DNA from 3 places in the Pseudoduganella sp. OTU4001 genome. Region 1 is predicted to be linked to each of the others. Evidence: predicted binding sites of a transcription regulator. Region 1 holds the regulator's gene; each other region holds the start of a gene.
What was found. Region 1 encodes FNR, which switches genes on or off when oxygen is low (the NO sensors DNR and NnrR bind a similar motif). Its sites were predicted from a motif close to TTGATNNNNATCAA; they were not measured.
Positions count from the first base shown of each region.

Region 1 (4,240 bases):
TCTACTTCACCCTCCCGAAGAAGAAAGAGAAAGCATGAATAATACGAGCAAGCCTATCCTGCTGGTTGAAGACGACCAGGTCGACGTGATGACCATCCTGCGCGCGCTGAAGGAGGTCCATGTCGGCAACCGCGTGGTGTCGATGGAAAACGGCGAGGCCGCGCTGGAATACCTGCGCGAGCCGGGCAGCGAGCAGCCGTGCATTATCCTGCTGGACCTGAATATGCCGATCATGAACGGCATCGAATTCCTGCAGAATATCAAGCAGGACCCGCTGCTGCGCCGCATTCCCGTGATCGTGCTCACCACCTCCGAAGAGCAGCAGGACAAGATGCGCAGCTTCGACCTGGGCGTGGCCGGCTACATGACCAAGCCGGTGGATTACCGCCAGTTTGTCGAAGTTGTGCGCTCGATTAACCTGTACTGGACCATCAGCGAGCTGCCATGAACGCGGTGAGGGTCCTGATCGTCGAAGACGATATCGTCGACCGGATTGCCTGCCGCCGTGCGTTCGCGCAGGCGCCGGGCTTCAGCTGCGAATTGCTGGAAGCGGAAAGCGGCCAGGAAGGCCTCGATATCGCCTTGCGCGAAAAGCCCGACTGCATCCTGCTCGATTACCACCTGCCGGACCTGACCGGCCTGGAGTTCCTGGCCCGGCTGGCCGCCGACCAGGGCGAGCCGCAGCCAACCATCCCCGTGATGATGCTGACCGGCGCCGACAGCGCCACCGTGGCGGCGGAAGCCATGCGCCGCGGCGCGCGCGACTACCTGGTGAAGGACAGCGACGGCCGCTACCTCGACTTTCTGGCCGGCGCGATTGACCGCCTGCTGCGCGAGCAGCGCCTGATCGAGGAAAAATCGCAGGCCGAACGCGTGCTGCGCCAGTCGCAGAAGGAGTTGCGCGAGCTGGCCGCCTACCAGGAGAAGCTGAAAGAGCACGAACGCACCCGCATCGCGCAGGAGATCCACGACGAGCTGGGCGGCCTGCTGACCGGGATCAAAGCCTACATCTCCGTGGCGATCGAACGCGGCGGCGAGCAGTCCGACCCGCTGCTGAAGGACGCCGCCAAGCTGGCGCAGGACGCCATCGAGACCGTGCGCCGCGTGATCACCGACCTGCGCCCCAGCGTGCTGGACCAGCTGGGCATCTGGCCTGCGCTGGAATGGTATTCCGAGCAGGTAGCCCAGCGCAGCGGCCTGCAATGCAGCTGCAATATCACGCCCGAGGCGGCGGCATTGGAGCTGGATGCGGAGCGCAGCACCATGCTGTTCCGCGTCGCACAGGAAGCGCTGACCAATGTGGTGCGCCACGCCGAAGCCAGTGAAGCGCGCCTGCTGGTCGACCGCGACGGCGACTGCGTTGTGCTGCGGGTGGAAGACGACGGCAAGGGCATCGAAAGCGCCGGCCTGTCCGACCGCGAATCCTGGGGCCTTTTCGGCATGCACGAACGTACCCGCCGCTTCGCCGGCGAACTGACAATCAGCGGCAAGGCTGGGCAGGGCACCACCCTGCAACTGCGCCTGCCTTTGGAGGACAAGAATGGGTGACAAGATCACCGTACTGCTGGTCGACGACCACGCCATAGCACGCAACGGCGTGCGCCTGATGCTCGGCACCGCGCCCGATATCAGCGTGGAGGGCGAGGCGGGCAATGCCGTCGAAGCCATGGCCCGGGTGGCCGAGCGCAGCTTCGACGTGGCCCTGGTCGACATCAAAATGCCCGGCAAAAATGGGCTGGATTTGCTGAAAACCCTGCGTGCAGAGTACCCGCGCATGGCCGTCCTGGTCCTGAGCACTTATTCGGAAGAGATTTACGCCGTGCGCGCCCTGAAGTCCGGCGCCTCCGGCTACCTCACCAAGGACGCTCCGACCACCACCCTGGTGGAAGCGGTGCGCAAGGCGGCGGCAGGCGGCAAGCATGTCAGCCCGGCATTGCTTGAAAAATTGGCAACCCTGGTGGGTGGCGGCCCCAGCGGCGACCATGAAGAGCTTTCCAACCGCGAGCTGGAAGTGTTCAAGCTGATTGCGCAGGGCGAATCGCTGGTGCGCATCGGGGAAAAACTACATCTGAGCCCTAACACTGTGACAACGTACCGCAGCCGCATCCTCGAGAAAATGGGCATGTCCAGCAATGCCGAGCTGACCCGCTACGCCCTGGAGCACGGACTGATCTGAATGTACTGTAGGGGAACCACTACATCAACTACACAGGAAGCTTGATACCGGGAAATGCGCCGGGACGCGATACTGACTCCATCGAACACAAGGAGCAGCACCATGAGCCCGGTTATCCCCATCACCCCTGCAAACACCACCAAGAATTGCGCGCCAGTCGCCGCCAAATGCTCGCTGTGCAGTTTTAACCGCCTGTGCTTGCCTCAGGGCCTGGCGGAAGACGACGTCGCCCGCCTGGACCAGATCATTGCCCGCCGCCGCCGCGTATCGCGCGACGAGCCGCTGTACCAGACGGGCGACAGCTTCCACAGCCTGTATGCGGTGCGCTTCGGCCACTTCAAGACCGTGCAGGTGAACCAGCGCGGCGAACAGACCATCGGCGGCTTCCACATGGCCGGCGACCTGCTGGGCATGGAAGCGATTGGCGCCGGCCAGCATAGCTGCAACGCCGTTGCGCTGGAGGACAGCGAAGTGTGCGAGATTCCGTTCAGCCGCCTGCAGGAACTGGTGATGCAGATCCCAGGGCTGCTGCAGCAATTCCACCGCACCATGAGCCGCGAGATCCAGCGTGAGCAATCGGTGATGCTGTTCCTGAGCCATATGCGCGCCGAGCAGCGCCTGGCCATGTTCCTGCTGAACCTCGCCGGCCGCTACGCCCAGCGCGGCTACTCGTCAAGCAGCTTCCAGTTGCGCATGTCGCGCGAAGACATCGGCGGCTACCTCGGCCTGACCGTGGAAAGCGTCAGCCGCCAGCTGGCCCGCCTGCGCCAGGACGGTTCGATCGTATTGAATAACCGCGACCTGCGCATTCTCGACCGCAGCAAACTGGAGGCGATGTCTTCCGGCGGCATGGCGCAGGAGCTCGCCGTCGCCTGAGTAGCAACCACTTTCTCACCTGTAGGGGGTGTATGGGGCAGCTTCGGCTGCCCCTTTTTTTCACTTGAGGTTTGAGGCGGCGATGGCCAGGGCCAGATCCATGGTGTTGATGTGCGCCTCCACCCAGTCCGGCAAGGCGCGCACCATCCGGCGCGCAGAGGACTCATCGCCAGCCGCCAGCAGGCAGCACGCCTGGTCGAGCGAGGCCAGCAGACTGTCATGGGCCGCACGGTGCGTGGCAGCGAGGGGGTAGCCGATCGCTTCCATCAAGTGGTTCTCTTCCGCCAGATCTTGGGCGAACTCTTCTGCCAGTTGATGGCACGCTTCCTCAAAGGCCGGGCGCGGCAAGGCATCGATGGACTGCAGCAAATCGAAGATGATGCGATGCGACTGGTCCATCACAGGAATGCCCAGTGCCAGGTCGGGGCCAAAAACAATCGAATCCATGCGTCTCTCCGCAATTGCAGTTGAGACATTGTGCCGTCCAGCAATACCAACGGCACATGATCCATATCAAATTTGGCTTACATGAAGCGGTCCAGGATGCGCTTGCTGTGCTTGTCGAGGGCGAACTGGTCACGGATCAGGAAGTGGATGCCGTGGCTGTCGGAGACCAGCAGCGACACGCTGCCGATGCGGCGGATGTCCTCTTCGCCGCGCAGCACGAAACTGGTCTCGCCGCGGTCGGTGGCGACCGTCCAGGTGGATGGGCAGGCGTAGCTGCCGACGTCGATGATGCGGCTGATCTCGGGCATGAACTCGCGGCCGGCCAGCTCTTCGCGCACGATGTCGGCCATCTCCGGCGACAGGTCGGAGATCTTGTCCAGCCATGCCACTTCCTTGCCGTCGGTGTTCACCAGCGACAGGCCTTCTTCCGGCGCCTGGATGGGGAACGCGCGCACCGGCGAGACGTTCTCGTGCAGCACGCCGTTGGCGTCGATCAGGTTCAGCTTCCCAAAGCTGTCGCGGCTCAAACTAAAATTAATCATCTTCACGGCTCTTTGCTTTGTCATCCATGTCGGTGTCGACGTTACGTGCCTGCGCCTGGTACAGGCGGTAATAGGCGCCTTCCTTGGCCATCAGCTCGTCGTGCGGGCCTTCTTCCACCACCTTGCCGCGGTCCATCACGACCAGGCGGTTGGCGCGCTGCAGCGTGGACAGGCGGTGCGCAATCGCGATCGTGGTGCG
Region 1 is NZ_JASATG010000020.1:76,291-80,530, reverse strand. Features, by position in the region: gene AAHE99_RS17970 (sensor histidine kinase) at 1-38, shown strand, start outside; gene AAHE99_RS17965 (response regulator) at 35-448, shown strand; gene AAHE99_RS17960 (ATP-binding response regulator) at 445-1,548, shown strand; gene AAHE99_RS17955 (response regulator transcription factor) at 1,541-2,176, shown strand; gene fnr (fumarate/nitrate reduction transcriptional regulator Fnr) at 2,279-3,052, shown strand; gene AAHE99_RS17945 (bacteriohemerythrin) at 3,113-3,499, opposite strand; gene AAHE99_RS17940 (cyanophycin metabolism-associated DUF1854 family protein) at 3,577-4,041, opposite strand; gene AAHE99_RS17935 (cyanophycin metabolism-associated ABC transporter) at 4,034-4,240, opposite strand, start outside.

Region 2 (4,240 bases), on a different contig from region 1:
GTTCCAACGCAGCACACGCGGCCTTACCCTCACCGAAGCCGGCGAGCGCTTCCTGGGCACGGTTTCCGGCGGCCTGGACAGCATCCAGTCAGCGATTGCCGATATCAGCAACACGGCCGGCCAGCCTGCCGGCACGCTCAAGCTGAGTGCCGCGCCTGGCTTTGCCCGCGATTTCCTGTTGCCGCTAATGCCCGAATTTAACGCCCGCTTTCCCTCAGTGGTAACTGACTGGTACCTGGAGAACCGCCAGGTTGACCTGGTGACTGAAGGCTTTGACGCCGCCATTGGCGGCGGCATCGAGCTGCGGCCTGGCGTAATTGCACGCGAACTGGCGCGCATCCACATCGTTGCCGTAGCCACACCGGCCTTCTTGCGCGGCAGGAAGGCGCCGCGCCAGCCGTCCGACTTGATCGATTACGAGGGCGTGGTCATGCGTTCCAGCGTGACGGGCCGCCTGCGCCAGCGCACACTGCGTAATAAGGCCGGCGCCGAGCAAGTCGCCGAACAGCGGCCATGTATGTCCGCCAGCGACCCTGATGCGATCGTGCAGGGCGTCTTGATGGGCATGGGCATCGGCCTGATGGCGATGCCGAACGTTCTGCGCCACCTGGAAAGCGGCGCGCTGGTGCGCGTGTTGCCAGGTTGGCATGCCGATGCTGGACCAATCTCTCTCTACTTCACCAGCCAGAAGCTACTTCCAGGCAAAACACGCGCTTTTGTGGATTTTGTGACAGAACAGTTCCAGGCCATGCAGATTGCGCAACGCTTTTTGGCAACATAGGCATAAAATATCCCCATGAACCGGGACTTGCTCAGGGAACGCAGGGAATGGCTTCTGCGGCGCAATTGCTCATTGTCGCCCCAGCAGATGGGGATGGCTTATGGCTTGATGTGCCTGTTCTCGTTCGCGGTCGCGACAGGCTTTGTGATGGTGGGGCTGTGGCAGGTGCTGCTCTTCACCGTGCTGGAGATGACCGCGGTGGCCGCCGCCTTCCTGCACTACGCGCGCCACGCGACGGATTACGAGCACATCGTCCTCGCCAACGGTAAGCTGCTGGTGGAGCAGGTCTCCGCCGGCAAAATGAGCGCCACGCAGCTGGAACTCTACTTCCTGCGCCTGCAAATGCCCGCCCACCCCAGCGATCTGATCCACCTCGAATCCAAAGGCGTAGCCGTCGATATTGGCTACTTCGCCACCGACCCGCGCCGCCGCGCGCTGGCCCAGGAGCTGCGCGCGGAAGTGCAGGGCGGCCTGTTCAATAATTAGAAGCGGTAGCCCACGCCAACGCCCAGCAGCACTGGATCAACCTTGACCTTGGAAGCCTTGGCGCCGGAGATCAGCACATCGCTGCGGATCTGCACCTTCTTGATATCCAGGTTCAGCGACCAGTTCTTATCCAGCTTGAAGTCCACGCCCGCCTGTGCAGCCAGGCCAAAGCTATCGTGCTCCAGGCTACCCGCGCCGCCCAGGATATTGTTCTTGGAGAAGGTCGTCCAGTTCACGCCCAGGCCAACGTACGGGCTGATTTGCGAGGAAGGCGAGAAGTGGTACTGCGCCAGCAGCGTCGGCGGCAGGTGCTTGAAGGTGCCGACGGTCTTGCCATCCAGGTAGACGTCATGTTTCTGCGGGTAAGTCAGCACCAGCTCGGCCGAGATGTTCGGGGTCACGAAGTAGGAGATGTCCACTTCCGGAATGGTCTTGTCGCTGACGCCGATGCGGTCCGACGCACCAACGCCGCCCACCGGATCCGACTTGTCCGCCGGATTGATATGCACAGCACGCGCGCGCACCTGCCAGCCCGTGTCCGCCGCCATTGCGTTGAGAGCCAGGCCGCCCAGGATAACTGCCAGAATCGCTTTCTTCATTTCACTACCTCTTTCATGTGGTCATTGAGATTTGGTACATGAAAGTCTATTGACGCGACGCAGCAAAATCTTTGACCTAAGTCAAAATTGCCCGAATGAATACAAGACAGCCAAAACGGGAGTAAGATCACGCGATTCACATCCCACCCATTATTCGGAGGCAGGAAATGAAATTGAACGTCAATGGCCAGGTACGCGAGTTCGAGGCCGAAGAAGACACCCCGCTGCTGTGGGTGATCCGTGAACAGCTAGGCCTTACCGGTACCAAATACGGCTGCGGCGTAGCGCAATGCGGCGCCTGCACCGTGCACATTGACGGCGAACCGACGCGCAGCTGCGTGCGTCCTGCCTCCACCGTGACTGAAAAGCAGAAGATCGTCACCATCGAAGGCCTGAGCAAGGACGGCAGCCACCCGGTGCAGAAAGCCTGGGCCGCGCTGGATGTGCCGCAATGCGGCTTCTGCCAGTCCGGCATGATCATGGCCGCCGCCGCACTGCTGAAGCAAAAGAAGAATCCCACCGACGCCGATATCGACGCCGCGATGACCAACATCTGCCGCTGCGGCACCTATAACCGCGTGCGCAAAGCCATCCACGTGATCGCCAAAGGCGGCGACACCAAGCTGGCTGGCCTGGACATCGTAGAAGGGAGCAAAGCATGAACGCGATCACCCGCCGCGCTTTCCTCGGCCGCTCCCTGGGCGCCACTGCCGGCCTGATGTTCGGCTTCCACATCCCCTTCGCCGAAGCGCAGCAGCAGGCCGCCGCCGCTGACGCGCCAGAGATCAATGCCTGGGTCGTCGTCAAACCCGACGACACCATCGTAGTGCGCATCGCCCGCTCCGAAATGGGCCAGGGCACGCTGACCGGCCTGGCACAGCTGGTAGTAGAGGAACTGGAAGGCGACTGGGCCAAGGTCACGACCGAATACCCATCGCCCGGCCGCCAGCTCGCACGCAACCGCGCCTGGGGCAGCTTCTCCACCGGCGGCAGCCGCGGCGTCCGCGAATCGCATGATTACGTCCGCAAAGGCGGCGCCGCAGCCCGCATGATGCTGGTGCAAGCCGCCGCCGCGCAGTGGGGCGTGCCCGCCGCCGAATGCACGGTCGCGAAGAGCGTGATCACCCACACCCCAAGCGGCCGCACGCTGACCTTCGGTAAGGTGGCCGACGCCGCCGGCAAACTGCAAGCCCCCGCCGCCGCCGACATCAAGCTGAAAGACCCCAAAGACTGGAAGCTGGCCGGCAAACGCATGGCACGCCTGGATACGGTCGACAAGACCACCGGCAAGCAAATCTACGGCATGGACTTCAAGCTGCCCGGCATGCTGAACGCCGCGATCAAGGACTGCCCGCACTTCGGCGGCAAGGTAAAGAGCTTTGACGCCGCAGCCATCGCCAACAAACCCGGCGTGAAGAAAGTACTGCAGGTAGGCGACAGCGCAGTCGCCGTGGTAGCCGACACCTGGTGGCGCGCCCGCACCGCGCTGGACGCGCTGCCGATCGAATGGGACAAAGGCCCCAACGCCGGCATGAATAGCAAGGATACTGCCGCCTGGATCAAGGCCGGCCTGGATGCCCCCGACGCCGCCGTAGGCAACAGCAACGGCGACGCCAAAGCCGCCCTGGCCAGTGCCCACCGCAAGATCGAAGCCGTCTACAGCTACCCCCACCAGAACCACGCCACGATGGAGGTGATGAACGCCACCGCCGTGTGGACGCCCGAGCGCTGCGACGTCTGGACCCCAACCCAGAACGGCGAAGCCGCCTTGGCCGCCACCAGCGAAGCCGCCGGCCTGCCGCAAACCAAGTGCGACGTGACCAAGCTACACCTCGGCGGCGGGTTCGGCCGACGCGGCGCCACGCACGACTGGGTGACCCAGGTAGTGAAGATCGCCAAGGAAATGCCCGGCACCCCGATCAAATTGATCTGGACCCGCGAAGAAGACATGCAGCACGGCCGCTACCACCCTGTCACCCAATGCAAGCTGACGGCCGGCCTGGACGCCAAAGGCGAGATCACCGGCCTCCACATGCGCATCGCCGGCCAATCGATCCTGGCCGCGCTGTTCCCGCAAAACGTCAAGGACGGCAAAGACCCCGCAGTATTCCAGGGCCTGAACCCACCCGGCCCCGAAGCCTCGATCGGCTACACCTTCCCCAACCTGCTGATCGACCACGCCATGCGCAACCCGGCGGTACCGCCCGGCTTCTGGCGCGGCGTGAACCTGAACCAGAACGCCATCTACCTCGAATGCTTCCTCGACGAAGTAGCGCACGCCACCAAGCAAGACCCGCTGGCGTTGCGCCGCAAGCTGATGAAGGACAGCCCCAAGCACCTGGCAGTCCTGAACGCAGTAGCAGAGAAGGCCGGC
Region 2 is NZ_JASATG010000027.1:14,988-19,227, forward strand. Features, by position in the region: gene AAHE99_RS20310 (LysR family transcriptional regulator) at 1-781, shown strand, start outside; gene AAHE99_RS20315 (DUF2244 domain-containing protein) at 797-1,267, shown strand; gene AAHE99_RS20320 (OmpW/AlkL family protein) at 1,264-1,866, opposite strand; gene AAHE99_RS20325 ((2Fe-2S)-binding protein) at 2,034-2,528, shown strand; gene AAHE99_RS20330 (xanthine dehydrogenase family protein molybdopterin-binding subunit) at 2,525-4,240, shown strand, end outside.
Region 2: the regulator FNR is predicted to act here: its motif matches at 1,938-1,951, upstream of AAHE99_RS20320 (OmpW/AlkL family protein).

Region 3 (4,240 bases), on a different contig from region 1:
CGGTTTTCAGGGTTGGTGGAGCCAAAGGTTGCGCGGCCGATCGGGTCCTGGGTGTAAGTTGTGTTGCAAGGACCGTACAGCGAGCGCAGCCAGGTCATGTTTGCACCGGTGCTTGGCGGGTGGGTTGTCCAACAGGACGCGTCGGCGGTGGCCGTCCCGAGGTTGACGGCGATATTGATGCGCCCCGAACCGTTGTTGTCATTGGCGGCGTTGGTCGGCTTCTTCAGGCGGAAGGTACCGGTGCCTGCGGTCATTGTGGCGCCAGTCAGGACGGAGACGCCAGTCATCAGGTTCGGCGCCGTCAAGGCGAAGGCGCTCGCAGGCAATACGGTCTGGTTGTCATTCAGGTTGAGCAGCCAGGAGTTGCCGGTGTAGTACTCAACGCGTACCGGCACATCCAGGTCGCGTGTGCGTGGGCCGAAGGCGTTGCTGATCCTGACGCGGCCACTGCGGATTTCCACACTCGCTTCGGTGTAGCCGGATGATGATGTGCCGTCGGTATCTGTGGCGCGGACGATGACCGTGGTGGGCTTGGTGAGCGGCGTAGTGAAGGCGTAAGCCGGATTGCCTGTCGCGACGCCGTCGGAGGCCACCGTAAAGGCGGTTGCCGCAAGCTTGTCGACGGTCATCGAGCCGGGGCCTGGATTGGCGGTGCTTGGCGTGGCGTTGCTCCAGCCGGTAAAGGTGATTTCGCGCGCGAAGATATCAGCGTTCTGGACGTAGTAGTTCAGGGTAGGGCTGCCGGTGGCGCTGAATGCGCTGACTTCGACGGTGAACGGTTGGCCGGAATAGGCCCATGCGACTGGGGGTGCAGGCGCTGCGGGCGATGTGAAGGCCGTGGGCGCAATGGCTTTGGTCGTGAAATGGTGCGGGCGGAAGCGGTCGAACAGGCCGGTGCAAGCGCCGCCGCTTGCAGTATTGCTGCTGCCGGTGATGGTTTTGCCTGTGGTCAGGTAGTTGGTGGTAGTGGTCGCGGTGATGTCGCCGGTGCCGACTTCATCCCAGGTCGCGTCGGTGGAGGTTGCGACGCCTGCCGTGAAGGCGCTCAGCGTCCCGCTGAACAAGCCCGGCTCGCCGTTGGTGGGCTTGCATTTGGCGAACGTCATTTGAGCCATTGCAGGCGTGGACTCCCGGCCGAAATTCGGTGTTGCTACGGGCGTCTCGGCGCCGTTCATGGCGGTGACGTTGACGTTGAACGGACTGCCGGCGACCAGGGTTGTGGGGCGCGGCGTCGGCCAGGTCACCGCAAATTTCTGCGGGTAAGCGACAAAGGTCGAGTTGCCATACATGGACTTTGGCTGGTACGTGGCCGCCAACTCGATGCGGCCCGCATCGGGGTAGGTGACTTTAAGCGGGCCTTTGCCGGTGGAGTCAAACAGGATGCTGAGGGACTTGGCTGCGCCTCCGCAGGTCAGGGCAACTGAATTGCTGCCGCTTTCCAGTGTGACGGGCAGGCTTCCGGACGGGGCGGCGCTGTTAGGGTCGACATAAGTACAGGTGAAGGAAATCGGGAACGTGCCGGTCCACGCTGGGGCGCAGCTGTTGGTGCTGGTTTTCTGCAGGGCCGCGATGGTGACGGGCTGGCTGGTTCCCGAAACGTGGTCCGGTACCTCGAAATCGAAGGCGGCGTCGAAGAAGGTGTGCTGGCAACTGGCCGCATCGCCATCCCAGCAGGTGGTGCCGGCCGTGGTGGTGCCAAGCTTGAGGAATTTAACCTTGGCAGGGTCGTAAGGAACCAAGACGGTGGCGAAGGTCTGGCCGGCTGGAATGGTGAAGTTGTAGCTGCCAACCAGTGCGTTAGTGGAGTCGTTGCGAACTTCCAGGGTTCCGCTGACGCCGTTGGTAGTGGTGGTGCAGGTGCCGCCGCTGCTCGGGCCGGAGCAAGCCCATATGGTGATCTCGGAGGACTGGCAGGTCAGGCCGGTGCCTTCATGCTCGACCAGGAAGTGATCGAAGCTGCTGGACGGCGGCGGTGTGGAGGAGCTGCAAATGTAATTTGTGGTGGCGTAGGTGCAGTTGCCGGAGATGCTGCTGTTTTTGCCGACCTTTAGCTGGTATTTGGTGAAGACGTCGCCGTCGATCAGGGAGTCCTTGGCGATGGTGATATTGCCGTTGGTCGAATTCAGGTCGCCATGCAGGATGGTGTTTTTGGCGAAGGACATATTGCCTGTGGACTTGATGTCCATGTAGGCATTCATGTCTTTGGAAAAGGTCACTTCGCCGTTCACGTCCAGCAGCAGCGGCGATCCTTGCGGGATGATGAAGTTCTTGGCAGCCTTGAAGCTGCCGTTCACGTGCACCGTGATGGGCGACGTGATGACGATGTATTCGTCCTTCGAAAAACTCATCGACGGGCAGTTGTATTCACCCGCTGCGATCAGGTTGCAATTGAAGTCCGACTTCGTCAGGTCGGCAGGCCAGGAATAGGTCTGCGCGTGCGCGAAAGTGGCGGCGCACCAAAGGAAAATGGCGAGGATTGCGCGGAAAATCATACGGAATCAGACCATGTGGCAACAGAATGTGTCAAGGCTGTAACAACGTAGCCGAAAAAAATTGATAATTGGTGAAAATTTAGTAAAAGTGTAATGCAATCTTGAATATAATCAATCATCTACGTCGCGAACCTCGCGTAACGTTTCCTTTTTAGATTGGCGGCATGCGTTTTTTCTCTAGGGCAAGAAAAAAAGAAGGCATTCTTGTGACGTCGTTCCACGCGGATGGGATCTGCGTGGCGCGCGTCGAGCGCCAGCCTGCCGCCAAACCAATCGTCAAGCTTGCGGCATTTCACGCAGCGTCGCCCAGCCTCGGCGCCGAGGCCCTGGGGCGCGCGGCGCGCGATGCGTATGCCGCGGGCTATGTGGGCGCCACCTTGCTGGCGGGCGGCGAATACCAGCTGCTGCAGGTAGAGGCGCCGAATGTGCCGCAAGAGGAACTGAAGACCGCCGTGCGCTGGCGCCTGAAAGACATGCTGGACTTCCATATCGACGACGCCACCATCGACGTGCTGGATATCCCGGTCGACAAGAACGCCGGCAACCGCGCCCATTCGATGTTCGCGATTGCGGCGCGCAATAGCCTGATCCAGTCCCGCCAGGATTTGTTCGCCGAGGCGCAGGCGCCGCTGTCCGTGATCGACATTCCCGAAATGGCGCAACGGAATATCTCGGCCCTGCTGGAGCCGGAGGGGCGCGGGCTGGCCATGCTGTCGTTCAGCGACGCCGGCGGCCTGCTGACCGTCAGCTACAACAAGGAACTGTACCTGGCGCGCCACCTGGAAGTGACGCTGGCCATGGTGCAGGAACAGGATGTGGAGCGCCGCCACGCCTCGTTCGACAAGATCGCGCTGGAGCTGCAACGCTCGCTGGACCACTTTGACCGCCAGTACCACTTCATCAGCATCTCGCGCCTGATGCTGGCGCCGACCGGTGTGCCGTCGTTGCAGGATTTCCTGGCGGCGCAAATGTACATGCCGGTTGAGTCCTTCGGCCTGGGCGATGTGTTCGACCTGACCGATGCGCCAAGTTTGCTGGACCCTGAAGAGCAGGTACGGTATTTCCTGACGCTGGGTGCCGCCCTGCGCCAGGAGGAGGTGGTCCTGTGAGCCAGCAGATCAACCTTTTCAATCCGATTTTCCTCAAGCAGAAGAAGATTTTTACTGCTGTCCATATGGTGCAGACGCTGGGGGTGATCGCCGTCGGCGCGGTACTGCTGGCGGTGTATGGCGCCATCAAGACCTCGCAGCTGGAGCAAGCCGTGAACGCCCGCAAGAGCGCTGCGGCGGCGGCCGAGGCGCGGCTGGCCCAGGTGACCAAGGAATTCCCGCCGAAACAAAAGAGCCAGGCGCTGGAATCGGACCTGGCGCGCATGCAGCAGGAGCTGAAGTCGCTGCATGAAGTGCAGGGCATCCTGGAGCGCGGTGAGTTGGGCAATACCGCCGGCTATTCGGAGTATTTCCGCGCGCTGGCGCGGCAGCATGTCGATGGCGTGTGGCTGACCGGCCTGAACGTGGTCGGTGCAGGCAAGGAAATCGGGCTGGAGGGCCGGGCGCTGCAGCCGGAGCTGGTGCCGGGCTATATCCAGCGCCTGACGCGTGAAGCTGTCCTGCAAGGCAAAACCTTTGGCAGCCTGGAGATTGCGCGTCCTGGCGGCGGGGCGTCCGCTCCGGCCAGTGCGCCGTTCGTGGAATTCCGCCTGGCTGCTGAACCGGCCCAGGCCAAGGAGGGCGCGAAATGAAGGCGCT
Region 3 is NZ_JASATG010000003.1:195,782-200,021, reverse strand. Features, by position in the region: gene AAHE99_RS04455 (DUF6701 domain-containing protein) at 1-2,492, opposite strand, end outside; gene AAHE99_RS04450 (agglutinin biogenesis protein MshI) at 2,699-3,601, shown strand; gene AAHE99_RS04445 (PilN domain-containing protein) at 3,598-4,233, shown strand; gene AAHE99_RS04440 (hypothetical protein) at 4,230-4,240, shown strand, end outside.
Region 3: the regulator FNR is predicted to act here: its motif matches at 2,594-2,607, upstream of AAHE99_RS04450 (agglutinin biogenesis protein MshI).